One region of the Cytobacillus sp. FSL K6-0265 genome, then DNA from elsewhere that is predicted to be linked to it. Evidence: riboswitches for the same ligand, from Rfam matches in the RefSeq annotation. Region 1 holds a riboswitch; each other region holds the start of a gene.

What was found. Region 1 has a riboswitch for thiamine pyrophosphate ahead of thiW (energy coupling factor transporter S component ThiW). Riboswitches for the same ligand answer to the same signal wherever they lie in the genome.
Region 2: linked by a shared signal. The riboswitch ahead of thiT (energy-coupled thiamine transporter ThiT) and the one ahead of thiW (energy coupling factor transporter S component ThiW) in region 1 are both predicted to bind thiamine pyrophosphate.
Region 3: linked by a shared signal. The riboswitch ahead of MHH73_RS01995 (3-oxoacyl-ACP reductase) and the one ahead of thiW (energy coupling factor transporter S component ThiW) in region 1 are both predicted to bind thiamine pyrophosphate.
Region 4: linked by a shared signal. The riboswitch ahead of tenA (thiaminase II) and the one ahead of thiW (energy coupling factor transporter S component ThiW) in region 1 are both predicted to bind thiamine pyrophosphate.

Annotation. Positions count from the first base shown of each region.
Region 1 covers NZ_JBBOPE010000001.1:2,295,632-2,299,192, forward strand. The annotation lists gene thiD (bifunctional hydroxymethylpyrimidine kinase/phosphomethylpyrimidine kinase) at 1-770, opposite strand, end outside; gene thiW (energy coupling factor transporter S component ThiW) at 739-1,260, opposite strand; TPP riboswitch at 1,334-1,426, opposite strand; TPP riboswitch at 1,474-1,582, opposite strand; gene MHH73_RS11710 (shikimate kinase) at 1,711-2,217, shown strand; gene MHH73_RS11715 (hypothetical protein) at 2,303-2,494, opposite strand; gene MHH73_RS11720 (branched-chain amino acid aminotransferase) at 2,547-3,561, opposite strand, start outside.
Region 2 covers NZ_JBBOPE010000001.1:296,815-300,375, reverse strand. The annotation lists gene MHH73_RS01600 (M23 family metallopeptidase) at 897-1,871, opposite strand; gene MHH73_RS01595 (hypothetical protein) at 1,895-2,134, opposite strand; TPP riboswitch at 2,271-2,375, shown strand; gene thiT (energy-coupled thiamine transporter ThiT) at 2,480-3,058, shown strand; gene sigY (RNA polymerase sigma factor SigY) at 3,410-3,561, shown strand, end outside.
Region 3 covers NZ_JBBOPE010000001.1:373,170-376,730, forward strand. The annotation lists gene MHH73_RS01990 (glycosyltransferase family 2 protein) at 1-1,117, shown strand, start outside; TPP riboswitch at 1,193-1,294, shown strand; gene MHH73_RS01995 (3-oxoacyl-ACP reductase) at 1,387-2,142, shown strand; gene MHH73_RS02000 (IclR family transcriptional regulator) at 2,355-3,107, opposite strand; gene MHH73_RS02005 (polysaccharide biosynthesis protein) at 3,306-3,561, opposite strand, start outside.
Region 4 covers NZ_JBBOPE010000001.1:2,496,174-2,499,734, reverse strand. The annotation lists gene trhA (PAQR family membrane homeostasis protein TrhA) at 1-370, opposite strand, end outside; TPP riboswitch at 729-835, shown strand; gene tenA (thiaminase II) at 956-1,645, shown strand; gene MHH73_RS12650 (MFS transporter) at 1,940-3,220, shown strand; gene MHH73_RS12645 (hypothetical protein) at 3,222-3,356, opposite strand; gene MHH73_RS12640 (peptidoglycan D,D-transpeptidase FtsI family protein) at 3,521-3,561, shown strand, end outside.

The DNA.
Region 1 (3,561 bases):
TAAAAATGATTTGTTGGACCATGTCCATTACCGAGTACTAGACTATGCTCAATCGCTATGGAAATATAATTTTTCGCAGACTGAATGGCCACAATAAGTTCTTCTCCTTTTGCCAACCCAGCAGCAATGGCAGATGAAAGCGTGCAACCTGTACCATGGGTATTTTTTGTCTCTATTCTTCTACCATTAAACCAGGTGAAATTTTGTCCATCCCATAATAAGTCATTCGGTTCTCCTTCTAAATGTCCACCTTTTAATAAAACGGCTTTTGGCCCTAATTTATATAAGTTTTTACATGCTTGTTCCATGTCTTCAACCGTGCGAATCGTCATACCTGTTAGTACTTCAGCCTCAGGAATGTTTGGCGTAATAACAGTCGCAAGTGGTAACATCTTTGCTTTCAGTGCTTCAATAGCTTGTTCCTTTAAAAGATGATGACCACCTTTCGATACCATGACAGGATCTAACACAATCACTTTTGGACTATAATGATTTAAACGGTCTGCGACGATACTGACAGTCTCACTCGATGACAACATGCCGATTTTGACAGCATCGACCTGGATATCATCAAACACGGCTTCTATTTGGTCTTTTATAATATTGATTTCAATATCCTGTACCGAACGTACCTCTACTGTATTTTGAGCGGTAATCGCCGTAATGACAGACATGCCAAACACTCCATTGGCGGAAAAAGTTTTAAGATCTGCTTGAATCCCAGCTCCTCCTCCTGAATCAGAACCTGCGATTGTTAATGCTGTTTTCATCGATGTAACCTCCAATAGCTTTATTCTTAATTAAAACTCTTAATAAACCATATCCTAAAATCGCTCCCGTAAACGAGCTCACCATAAATGCTGGTAGAAATCCGAAGAGGGTTGCTTCTTGCCCTAAAAGTAATGTACTAATCGGATAAGTCGCTACTGCCCCTATCACTCCTGTTCCAATGACTTCACCTAGTGCTGAGAAGCCAATTTTTTTCGTTTTTTGATAAAGCAACCCTGCAAGTAAGGCGCCAATCATACTGCCAGGATAAGCAAAAATACTTCCAGTACCCATCATATTTCTCAATGTAGATGAAAGAAACGCTTGACTCACGGCATACCATGGTCCAAGAAGAACAGCAGATAATACATTTGCCAAGTGCTGAATGGGAAAAATTTTCGCTATTCCAATCGGAATAAAAATGAGACTACTCGACACAGTAGTAATGGCTGCAATTGTTGCCGTCATCGTCATTTTTTGAATTTTATTCATAGACCTTTCCTCCTTTCGATAAAAATAAAAAAGCCGCTATTTTTAAAATAAGCGGCTTTGGTCATCATGATATGTATGACGTCACTCGCTTCCCTCCGCTAGTATTAACTAGATCAGGTTCAAAGGGTTCATCTCAGCCAAATAGTTGGCACCCCTAGCATTTATTTATATATAAAATAAAAAAATCCTCTACTTCCAAAAGGAAGCGAGGACGACTACATCGACACACTTCCCTCCACTGGTACAAACCAGATCAGGTTCAAAGGGTTTTGAATGCCATTCAATCTCAGCCTCTTTTCTTAAGGCACCCCTAGTGAAAACTTATATCATATGATGCACTCAATATAACATGAAATGAAAGAAATGAAAATAAAAAACATTGAATAGAAACGATGTTGCGACATAAAACGTTATGATATGATATTTATATAACATTCGGGAGGACAGGCTATGGAGGATAAGAGTATTGTACTAATAGGGTTTATGGGGGTCGGAAAGACATCCATAGGAACGGAATTAGCGAAGAAATTACAATGGGGTTTCATCGATACAGATGAACGCATTGAACAACAGTTTGGGATGTCTACTTCGAAAATTTTTCATGATTATGGTGAAGAAGTTTTTCGAAAAGCTGAAAGCGAGTTGATTGAACAACTTTCTGCCGAAGAAAAACATATTCTTTCATTAGGCGGCGGTGCCTTTTTAAACAGTACAAACCGCGAAATATGTTTACAAAACAGTACCGTTGTCCTTATCGAACTCTCATGGGATAAGTGGCTCGACCGATACCCATTGATTAAAGATACAAGACCGAAATTGAATGGTCTTTCTACTGAAGAAATGTATCATTTATACAAAGAAAGACAAGCTCATTATCAACCATATCATTTAAAAATCAATGTAGATGGGAAAACAGCTGAAGAAGCTGCTGATTTGATTGTTCGAGGGATTAGTTGAGATAACTCTAGATGGTTTTTCGCCTGTTTATCAGGCGTTTTTTTGTCATTTGTATATTTATATTGTTCGTTTATCTTTTCAACACCTATACAAACCACTTATCACCAACATCTCTCAATAGTATATTAACTATAATAAAAGTGATTCCCTCATCATTTGTTTTAAATTCTTTTTGTAAAAAATATAGGATGGCTGAACCGCTAAATGCCCCTGCGGAAGAAAACACCAATTTATTAAACATTCTAAATCCATATATGCAGTTCATTCCATTTTCCACTCACCCCTCAAAAAAACCACCTACCAACAATGGCAAGTGGTTCTCTCTTCTATTAAATCGCTGTTGTAACAGCTTTTTCTTCATCTACTTTCACAATCCACCCAAATTTATCTTCTACTTTTCCTTTTTGGATACCTGTTAGTGTTTCGTAAAGTTTGCCGGCAACTTCACCTGTTTGCCCACCACTAATAGTCAATTTTTCGTTATTCCAGAATAGTTCTCCGACTGGTGAAATGACTGCTGCAGTACCGGTCCCGAATGCTTCTTCTAACGTGCCATTCTTTTGTGCTTCATAAATCTCATCGATTGAGATACGACGTTCAGATAAAGGAATACCCCAGTCTTTAATGAGTTCAATAACAGAGTTTCTTGTAACCCCTTCTAAAATGCTTCCGTTCAATTCAGGTGTGACGACTTCACCGTTAATTTTAAAGAAAATATTCATACTTCCTACTTCTTCAACATATTTATTTTCTTTCCCATCTAACCATAGTACTTGAGAATAGCCTTCCTGTTCAGCTACTTCTTGTGCTTTAAGGCTAGCTGCATAGTTTCCTCCCGTTTTAGCATTACCCGTTCCACCTTTTACTGCACGCACATATTCGCTTTGGACAGCGATTTTTACTGGATTAATTCCTTCTTTATAATAGGCACCGACTGGTGACATGATAATAATAAATTTGTATTGATGTGATGGAGCTACGCCTAAATAAGGTTCGGTAGAAATGATAAATGGACGAATATATAGTGATGTCCCCTCAACATTTGGTACCCAATCACGATCGACTGCAATTAATTGTCTTAATGCTTGAACAGCAAGTTCTTCGTCAATTGGCGGAATACAGAGTCTGTTGTTCGATTTGTTCAGCCTTTCCATATTTTTATACGGTCTGAACATGAGCACTTCCTGATCTTCAGATAAATATGCCTTTAATCCTTCAAAAACACTTTGGCCATAATGAAATACCATTGCAGACGGGTCAATTTGTAATGGCTCATAAGGGACTATACGTCCATCATGCCACCCCTTGTCTGCATGATAGTCCATTACAAACATATGATCTGTA
Region 2 (3,561 bases), 2.0 Mb from region 1:
TAGTAGAAAACAACAATGAAATAGAATATATATATCGGTGCGGAATTGCAGGTTTAAAATTAGCCTTCTATCTAAAGAAAGCGGGAATTCCAAGTTCAATTAGTTTAATCTTTCTTGCCATGAATGGGTATGATCCAATATCATATGTTGGACTCAATTTTCACTGTACTAGCAAGTGCTATCTTTAGCAACTTTCATACTAAAAAAATTGCACCTCCAATTGTTCGATGTGTCTAACTATTGGGGTGCAGTTCAAAAAGATTGGGGTCTTCTCTTTTTATCAATCAATTGTCACTAATCTCCCCCCCTTTAGCAACATAACTAAGAGAATTCCCTTTATTTAAAGAAATAAAGTAACTATCACCCAACCAGAGCAGACTAATAAAAGAACTATATTATGTGTAAAGAGAGACTATCTAGCGGAAATAACTTAGGTATTACCGTTTTGTTTTACTTGATATGGCTCTATATGCTTTATAGAAATATTAAACAGATTAATGAAGGAGGATTTTTGTTTGAATAACTTATGTTTAAGTCTGGTTCATAGCTTTTCTCAAAAATAAATTATCGAGGAGAGTGTAATTAATGAACGTTAATATAATAAAAAATATACTGAACGAACAGTTTGATTTAAAAATTATTCACATGACACAACTTACCGATCATAATATATCTGCAACCTATTATTTAAATACATCTAAAGGAAGTTACCAAAAGAACGAACTTGAACCACATTACCCAGTTATTAGTTGATGCGTTAAAAAACGGCACTAAGTCTTACGAAAAGAGCAACAATCATTATCAAACCACTTATTTTTGTGATTTAAACAAACGTTTGATTGAATTGTGCGGGCGAGGGAGATCCGTACAAGTGACTCCCTGTAACCGTATTTCCCCTATTTAAATAGCTGGATAATTGCTCGCGGAACGGCAAAAACATAGTCTGCTATTGTCATCGTATTTTCGACCTTGTCGAACTTCTCTTCGAATCGATCACGATATTTCGTTAAATGATTCGTTACGATCTCTCCTTGAATCGGTTCCACACCATTTTTAAAACGAATGCGAACTGATTTTCCTTTACGAAGATCTCCTGAATCCATGATTTGAAAATGGATATGCGCTTCAGATGAGTTGCCTGAGTTCCCACATTTGCCAAGTAATTGCTTTTGAAGAACTTCCTCTCCTTCTTGGACAATGATACTGTCTTTTTTAAAATGAGCAATCATACTATATTCCTTATGCGCATGCTCAATTACAATATAGTTGCCTGGCGGATGCTCTTCATCCATCTGCCCTGGAATATTATCATCAAGACCATCAACCACTTTTATTACTTTGCCATCTTGAGGGGCGATAATTTCCTCTGCAAATGCGTAATAACTCTCATTTTTTTCAGGCCGACCACTATATGTAGAACCATCCTTCACCTTTATTAAATCATACGCGTATCTTTGATGTTCATAAGCGTAATGATAATTAATAAATTCATTTGTACCACCCCAGAATACAAACCATTCATCCATCACTGGCATAATGTATTCATTCTTTGTATAGACCTTATCAGTTTCTGGAAAGACAAAGTAAGGTTTCATATAGAAACTGACAATTGTATTTTTATCATCAAATCCAACCACTACTGCTTTTGCTTTTGAGTGATCTACCCATACGAACTGATCAATACCTAAGACATTCGTCCGTGACATAAGCTGATAACTACGCACACCTTCGTTAAAGGCTGCGCTCATCTCAATAAATTCTGATAATGAAACCATGCCTTGAAACACTTTTGAAGTGGCTTGGTAAATTTCCTTATACTCTGCTCTTAACCAATAATCTATAAACCTATCAGGATCCATTGACCCGACCATACCCTCTACCCCCGTAAGTTTTATTAAGATGAAAAAATTAAACGATTCTCAAGAAATATTTTGCAATTAACAGTAAAGAAACCGCCTATAGTTACTTTAATTCTACGTGAATCTTCTAACTTACCTTTCAAACCTCCCCTTAATGCTAGACCTAAATTTTCATCCTGTAATTCGCCATTTACATACAACTTTTCTCCGTTAATCCAATAATTTTCGATTACTATATGATTTCCATGATGGTTTACTTCAAAAACCTTCTTCATATAAATCACTCCTTGATTATTCTACGACTATCTAGGGAATAAGTTTCACAAATAATCTGTTTTTTCTCTTACCAATAAAAAGATTCTTGAATTCTGAGGAAAGTCATAGTATATTCTTACCGAGGATTAAATTTAATACTTCCACAAGGGGAGCCTAATATGGCTGAGAGTGAGCGAGTTCGTTCTGACCCTAAGAACCTGTTAGATAATGCTAGCGTAGGGATCGTGGTTTTGGATATGAGCAATACTAGGCATCCATCACCGCCTATGTATTGCTTTTTTTCATGACAAAAAGTAATACAGGTTTACTCGTTCGCTTCTCTTTTTCGGAGAAGGAGGAAAAACATGAAACAAAATAAAACACTTTTTATGGTGGAAATCGCTATATTTGCAGCTTTGGCATTATTACTCGATTTTCTTTCGGGACTACTAATGGGTAGATTTTGGCCACAAGGTGGGTCCATCTCACTTGCTATGGTACCGGTTTTCTTAATGGCCTTTCGTTGGGGTATTAAAGGCGGTGTCTTAACGGGCTTACTATTAGGAGGCCTACAAATCTTAACAGGAGCTGTTCCTTTTCATTTCGCCTCATGGATTATTGACTATTTCGTAGCCTTTGCTGTTGTCGGACTCGCAGGCATCTATATGAATAAAGTTGTGCAAAATTATCAAGACGGCCAATTTGCCAAAGCAAATATGTATGTTATTATTGGCGTTTTCTTAGGAAGTTTCTTACGCTTCTTATGCCATTATTTATCAGGCATTATCCTATTTGGCGCCTATGCCCCGGCTGATCAACCTGTCGCACTGTATTCACTCGTATATAACGGAACATACATGCTACCTACCTTTATCGTATGTGCTCTCGTTGTTGTCACACTCTACACAACAGCTAATAAAGTACTTTTGAAAAAAGCATATTAATGACTTAGAGGCTCTGGGGAAACTCAGAGCCTTTTTTCGCAAGATAGGCGAGAAATTCAGTCTACTCGTTCATCAAGAATAATTCCCTATAAAAAAGCATAGCTATGCAAAAACTCAATTTCTGTTGTCGCTCACCCTTCTATTTGCAGATTCATATGCAAGCACTTTGCTAAAATTTCTACATACCAGAGAGATGTTCACCATAAAGAGATACTTTCCAAAACAAGTACCACATAACCACTATCGATCAAAAAGAGCCATTCCATCCTTTTAAAAAAATTTTATTTTTCGTGAACGAAAGGAGAACACTAAACGTCATAATAGTAAATCCAAAGAAAAGGGGGGCAAAGTTTGGAAGAGAAAAAGTGGATTAAAGCAGCGAAAAAAGGCGATAGCCAAGCGTTAGCTCACTTATTTAAAGAGAGTTATCCCCTTCTTGTTCACTATTTAATGAAGCTCACCCTTAATCGAGAAGAAGCGGAGGATTTGGCACAAGAAACGAT
Region 3 (3,561 bases), 1.9 Mb from region 1:
GCAAGAAGGGACCATCCCTTATCCGCAAGTTTGGTTAACAGATGAATATACCCACTGGAGACAGGCGGATGATGGCGTCATAACAGATGAAGAAAAACAAGTTCAAACCGAGGCGTTTATTCAACAGTTACAAACTCCAGGTGTTTATGAAGTAGGGGGATTAGGTGCGTGCACCTTAATTAGCAGGAAGGCTTTGTTAGCAGGTGTTCATTTTAGTAAAATTAAAAATCTCAGTTTTTGGGGAGAAGATCGGCATTTTTGTGTGAGAGCAGTGGCATTAGGATTGGATTTACATGTCGACACACATCTCCCTGCTTATCATATTTATCGCTCTTCTGACTTAAAAGGTATACCTACTTTTAAAGAAAAATGTCAGTATGTTCATAGCGAACTACCTATTTATCCAGAAAAAGCAGAAAACCATCAAATTCGCTTATCTATGATTGTGAAGAATGAAGAAGGTCGTTATTTACAAACGATGTTAAAGAAAGTCAAGCCCTTTATCGATGAAGCTGTGATTATAGATGATGCTAGTACTGATCAGACTATATCGATTTTCTTGAAAGAACTAAAAGGTGTGCCAATTAAATTGGTCAAGAATGCAAGTTCCCAGTTTGCCAATGAAGTAGAACTAAGAAAACAGCAGTGGTTAGAAGCAACAAATGGATTTTTAGGTTGGGTATTAAATCTTGATGCAGATGAATGGTTTGAGGAGAGTTTTATTGATTATATTGATGACTTTGTTAAACAGGATACCATCGATTTGTACTGTTTTAGACTGTATGATATGTGGGATGAAGATCATTATCGTGAAGATGAATATTGGCAAGCACATTTCCTATACCGTCCATTTCTAGCAAGAGTCGATTCAACCTTTCAGCCCGTCTGGAAAGAAACGCCCCAACATTGTGGGAGATTTCCAGAAAATATCTTTCAACTTACCCACAGCTTATCCACAATAAGAGTCAAGCATTTAGGCTGGGCAAAAGAAAAAGATCGTTTGGAAAAATACGAGAGATATAAGCTGCTTGACCCGAATAGTCTCTATGGTAATGAGAAACAATATGAATCGATTTTAGATAAGAATCCCCGTGTCATGCGATGGGAAGAAACATAAAGCGAATGGTCAAGTTGGAAATTAACCTCGATTCATAGCTATGCGACTATTTATATGCTAAACTAAAAATAATTAAAATTGTTGCAGGGGGACTCAGAATATGAGTTGAGAAGGTTAAAACCTGACCCTTAGAACCTGTTCGTTAAGACGATCGTAGGGAGCATTTTCCAACTATATGAATACGTATGGTAGGCTCTCCATTTTCGGGGAGCCTTTTGTTTTGTTTCCCTGAACATTTTTAATGACATCGATTGAAAAGAGGGAATAGAGTGAGAGAAGAAGTTGTGTTAGTAACAGGCGCAAGTCGTGGATTAGGAGCTGCAATTGCTAAGAAGTTCGGTAAGGAAGGCTATAAAGTAGTCGTTAATTATTATAGTAGTAAAGAAAAAGCTGATGCCGTAGTTGAAGAAATCGGGCATGATCGTGCATTGGCCATCCAAGCAGATGTCAGAGATCAAGAAGCAGTAAAAGCGATGGTGGCAAACGCTATTGCTCATTTTGGTCGCTTGGATATCGTTGTAAATAATGCATTAGTTCAATTTAAATTTGATCCTGTGGCACAGGCAAAAGTAGAAGAATTATCTTGGACTAGCTATCAAACCCAGTTTGAAGGTGCGATAAAAGCAAGCTTACATGTTGTACAAGCTGCTTTCCCAGCTTTAAAGGATTCACAGCAAGCCCGTGTGATTGGTATTGGCACGAATCTTTACCAGAATCCCGTCGTTGCCTACCATGAATATACAACAGCGAAAGCGGCATTAATTGGCTTTACACGCAATATGGCCAAAGAGCTTGGACAATATGACATTAATGTGAATATGGTTTCTGGTGGATTATTAGAAACAACGGATGCAAGTGCTGTTACTACCCCTGAAGTATTTGCGATTGTTGCTGATAACGCTGCTATCCGCCGTGTGACAAAACCAGAAGATGTAGCAGAAGCCGTTGTTTTCTTAGCCTCTCCAGGTGCTAGAGCGATTACGGGACAAAATCTAGTAGTCGATCATGGATTGACGATGAACTAAGATAAAAAAGGTCGTCATCTTTGTATGGCGGCCTTTTTCAATCATTAGATTCAGTTTGCGGGTCTATAATTGAGTAAGGCGTTTATATAGATGGGCGTATAAAAGCAAATGTGTGAGCTAAAATCCAATTTATGCGCAGAAGATGATAAAATGATTATTACTTCTAATTATCTCAACTACATCTAATTGATTGAACGCTCAATCAGGATTGTTCAAATTTTCCCCTGTTTATATCGATAGCCAAACATAGAAGATGCTTGTAGATGAAACGCCAGCAGTTGCTTGCTCATCGGATCCGTTACTTCATTTGGCATGTTATCGTTAAATCCAACCACTGTCACTGCACCGAGTAATTGATTCTGGTAGTCTAGCAAAGGGACGGAAGCAGACGAAATCGATGGAATTAAAGGTTCGGTTGCGAAGGAGATTTTCGATTGTTGAATCATTTGCCATTCTTCGTTATCGATTGATTGCTCGTTTCCTAGCCATTCTTTTGTCAGTGCAGGGTTTAAGAAACTTAAGAAAATCTTCCCCGCAGCAGATGTTGGTGGCAAGCTTCCGCCAAGTTGTGTACCAATATGAAGTGGTTCATTGGAATGACAAATCTTTGTCGTAATCGGACCGTTGTTTGTCCATAATGAAAACGAAACGGTGCAGGAAGTTAGCGAAGAAAGTTCCTGCATATAAGGAGTAATCGCATCGGCAATATCACGACTACCAAAGGCAGCTGTACCATATTGAATCAATTTGTTGCCAAGATAATACAGGTTTGTTCCTTTTTCACGATAGAGCATATTCAATTGTGTAAGTGTATTTAAATATTTATATAAATTACTTTTTGTAATACCGGTTTCTTCTTGAATGGTCGAGAATTTCATCGGGGTATCTTTTTGATAGATTAATTCGATGATAGAAATGCCAATTTGCAAGGATTGAATCGTCGTACTGCTTTTTTGTATCTCCATGTATGTAACTCCTCATTATGCTAGTCATGTTGAATCCTAATTTATCAGAAACCACATCAAACAACAACCTACCTTTAAAGGGTTGGTAGGATATTCCTATAAATTTAGTATATTTAAGAATAGTTAGTGAGTTGGCGACTATTAACTTAGTCAGAGAAGGTGCCCAACTCACGAAAAATAGGAAGCGGTCAAACAAAATTACTTTAACCTTTTCCATTTTTGTAGCTCTTTTTGAACATAGGATAATGATTGTAGTTTTTCTTTTAGTTCAGCTACAGAGAGACGATACGTATTATTGGAGTGATATTCTTCTACAGAGTTTGTATCAGTTTCTATTCTTGTATCTCGAGGAATGCGATAGAAGCCTTCAAGATCAATGGCTTTTGCTGCTTCTTCTTTTGTTAGTAGCACTTCATAGAGCTTTTCTCCTGGGCGTGTGCCAATTAATTCTAAA
Region 4 (3,561 bases), 200 kb from region 1:
TAAAAACCGTACCTGCAATTGCTAGTCCCCAAACAAGACCAAATAAAGTCCATCCTAAGGGACCTTTAACAGTTATAAATAAAAACGGTGTGAACGTTCCTGCAATAAAAAAGTAAATGGAAGAATGATCGAGAATCTCAAATACATCTTTTGCTTTGCCTGCTGGTAAACTATGTAGCAAAGTAGATGAGAAATATAAAATAACCATCGTTATACCAAATAGAACAAAGCTGACAATATGCCAAGCTGTTCCATATAAGGATGAGAAAACAGTTAAAATTACAAGAGCCGCAATACTTAATAGTGCACCAACTCCGTGAACAATCGCGTTGGCGATTTCTTCCCCTTTTGAAAAAATATGTGTTTCCAATAGTATTCACCCATTCTTTACCCAATATCATAATTCTAGTATAAACCTATTTTAAGATGATAAAAAGTCGAATGGTTTCATTAGAAAGAAAAACTTCACTAAATTGAGAAGGTAAAGCGTCGAAAGGTCGAGATTTTTAAGTGGTTAATACCTGAGGTTATCGTTACTTTTAGTCAATGCCAATTTAGTGTTACGCGATTTGAAGTGTTAACGATACAACAACATTTCATCCAACTCACTTAAACATGATAACTGAAAGAGAAGCATGACATTACTCATTACTATACTTCAAGATGCTTTTCATTTAAGTTGACATTTTTTGATAAGATGATAACATAACGATGACAGCATAATTACATAAATCCACTAGGGGTGCCTTTAAAAGGCTGAGATTAAAGTGTAACTTTAAGACTCTTAGAACCTGATCTGATTGATACCAGCGTAGGGAAGTGGCGTATATAAATTTAGTTAACGTAATATAACTAAATGAATAATGTATACAGTAGCCACTTTCTTTAAGGAAGTGGTTTTTTCGCTTTTCTGGATTTTTTATGCTCATTAAAAAAGAGAGAAGAGGTAGAAATGATGGCAACAAAAGAAACGTTTACACAAATGTTAAGGAAAGAAGTACATGATATTTGGGAAGCTAATTTTGAACACCCTTTTGTCAAAGGAATCGCTAAGGGAGATTTACCAATTGAGTGTTTCCGCTTTTACGTGTTACAAGATTCTTACTATTTATCACATTTTGCACGTGTGCAAGCAATCGCTGCTTCTAAAGCGGAGAATTTATATATGACTTCGAGAATGGCTTCACATGCGCAAGGGACTTATGAAGCAGAACTAGGGTTACATAACAAATTTATGGAGTTATTAAAAGTTTCAGAAGAAGAGCTAAACCAGTTTAGACCAGCTCCTACTGCCTATGCCTATACATCCCATTTATACCGAGTAGCAGAGACAGGTACAGTTGGCGAGGTCATCGCTAGTTTGCTTCCATGTTACTGGATTTATTATGATATTGGACAGAGCTTTAAAGGGGCAAAACCAAAAGAAGAAATTTATCGTACATGGATTGATACTTACGGTGGAGAATGGTTTGTTAAACTTGTACTGGAACAAATTCACCACCTTGATCGGCTTGCTGAACTTGCATCTGAAACAGAAAAAGAAAAAATGAAATCTGCATTTACCATCAGCTGTCAATATGAATTAGCTTTTTGGGAAATGGCGTATACTCAAGAAAAGTGGTTAACTGATAAAACATATGCATAAAACATCATAAGATAAAGAGGGAATAGTGTTAACAGAATAAGGTTCATTCTTATTAACTTTATTCTGTTAACATCAAATCCCTATTCTCGTCGTAATATTAGGTTTGTTATGGAATAAGGCAATCTACAAATATGGCAGATTTTCTTTCACAAAAAAGTTCGCTCTTCCCCAACTACTCATCTCGTCTATAGAAAGATGACTCCACCCTCATAGATAGAAAAACTTCCTATATATATATAATGTCAATAAGCGTATAATGAAAGACGAATGTTAAATTAAGGAAGGCGTTTAATTATGAATAAACAACAAAGTAAGTACAGATGGGTTGTATTTGGTGTTTTACTTTTAGCCTATTTATTTATGGTAAGTCAAAGAACGGCACCTGGTTTAATAACAGATCAATTAATGGAAGAATTTCATTTAACGGCTGCAACGATTGGCTTGATAACGAGTATTCAATTTTTTGCTTATGCTGGATTGCAAATTCCCATCGGATTATTTTCTGATCGATTTGGTCCAAATGTATTTCTTGTCGTTGGAACGCTGCTTAACGGACTTGGTACCATTCTATATAGTTTGGTAGATAATAGTTATATGTTAATCTTTGCTAGATTATTATGTGGAATTGGCGATGCTACTATATGGGTCAATTTAGTTCTTGTGCTAAGCATTTGGTTCAAGCAGCAAGAATTTTCAATGCTTGTAGGATTTGCCGGAATGACAGGTAGTTTAGGTTTCTTATTAGCAACCGTCCCTTTTAGTTCGACCATTGCTTTACTAGGGTGGCGAATGCCATTTTTAATTGTTGGCATCTTAATATTCATCCTTGGTATGGGACTTTATATTGTTTTAATAAAATATCCCAGGAAGAAATTTTATATGGCAGATGAAAAAAACCAAAAAGAAACAAATGAACCGTTACTAGTCATCATAAGAAGATTACTTGTCAATCGTCAAGCTTGGGCGACATTCCTTTGTCATTTTGGTGTAGTAGGCACGTATATCGGCTTTATTGGCTCTTGGGCTGTTCCTTATGGTATGGAGGTTTACGGCTTATCAAGATCTAATGCAAGTGAAGTAATAATGTACGGATTATTTGGTGCCATTATAGGAGCTCCATTAACGAGCTATCTATCTACTTTTTTTGACAAAGTCAAATTACCTTATGTCTTTGTGCATCTGCTGTCGGTTTCTGCTTGGATTACCTTAGTATGGATGGGCGGGGAGCCACCGTATTTATTATTCATCCTTTTATTCGTGTTAATTGGTTATGCAAATGGTGCCAGTACGCTAACTTTTACAGTCGTTAGGCAGTCCTTTCATATAAAAGAAGTGGGGCTTATTTCTGGTTTTGCCAATACGGGTGGCTTTCTTAGCGCAGTGTTGCTGCCAGCACTTTTTGGAAAAGTATTGGACTATTTTGCTCTGTCTGACTTAGCAACTGCTTATCAATATGGACTGTATATTCCTTTAAGCTTTGCGATTATTGGGTTAATTGGTGTATTTATGTTATATGAGCCAGCAGTTTATCGTCAAAAACTACAAAAGAGTGAAATGGAAAAATCGGTTGGTTAACTTAACAATCGATTTTTTGTTTAGCCGCTAAAAAAGAAGAAGAATAATCACTTAAAAGAAAGGTAAGTGGATACCTGATTTGTTCATTATCTATCGTCTTTATAGAAAATGTTACTGGTAGTGTAAAATTGATCATTTTTATCAAATACCTCTTCATACCAATTGTAAAAAATGGATATTTGTTGTAAGATAGTTTATATTATTAATCTAATTTTAATAGTTTACATATTTTCGAAATATTGTAGTTACATATAGTAATAATTAAGAAGATTCATACTTTGATGATTGGTTGTGTTGATGATGGCGGGAGAGCAAAAAAGACAGAAACGAAATAAAAAAAT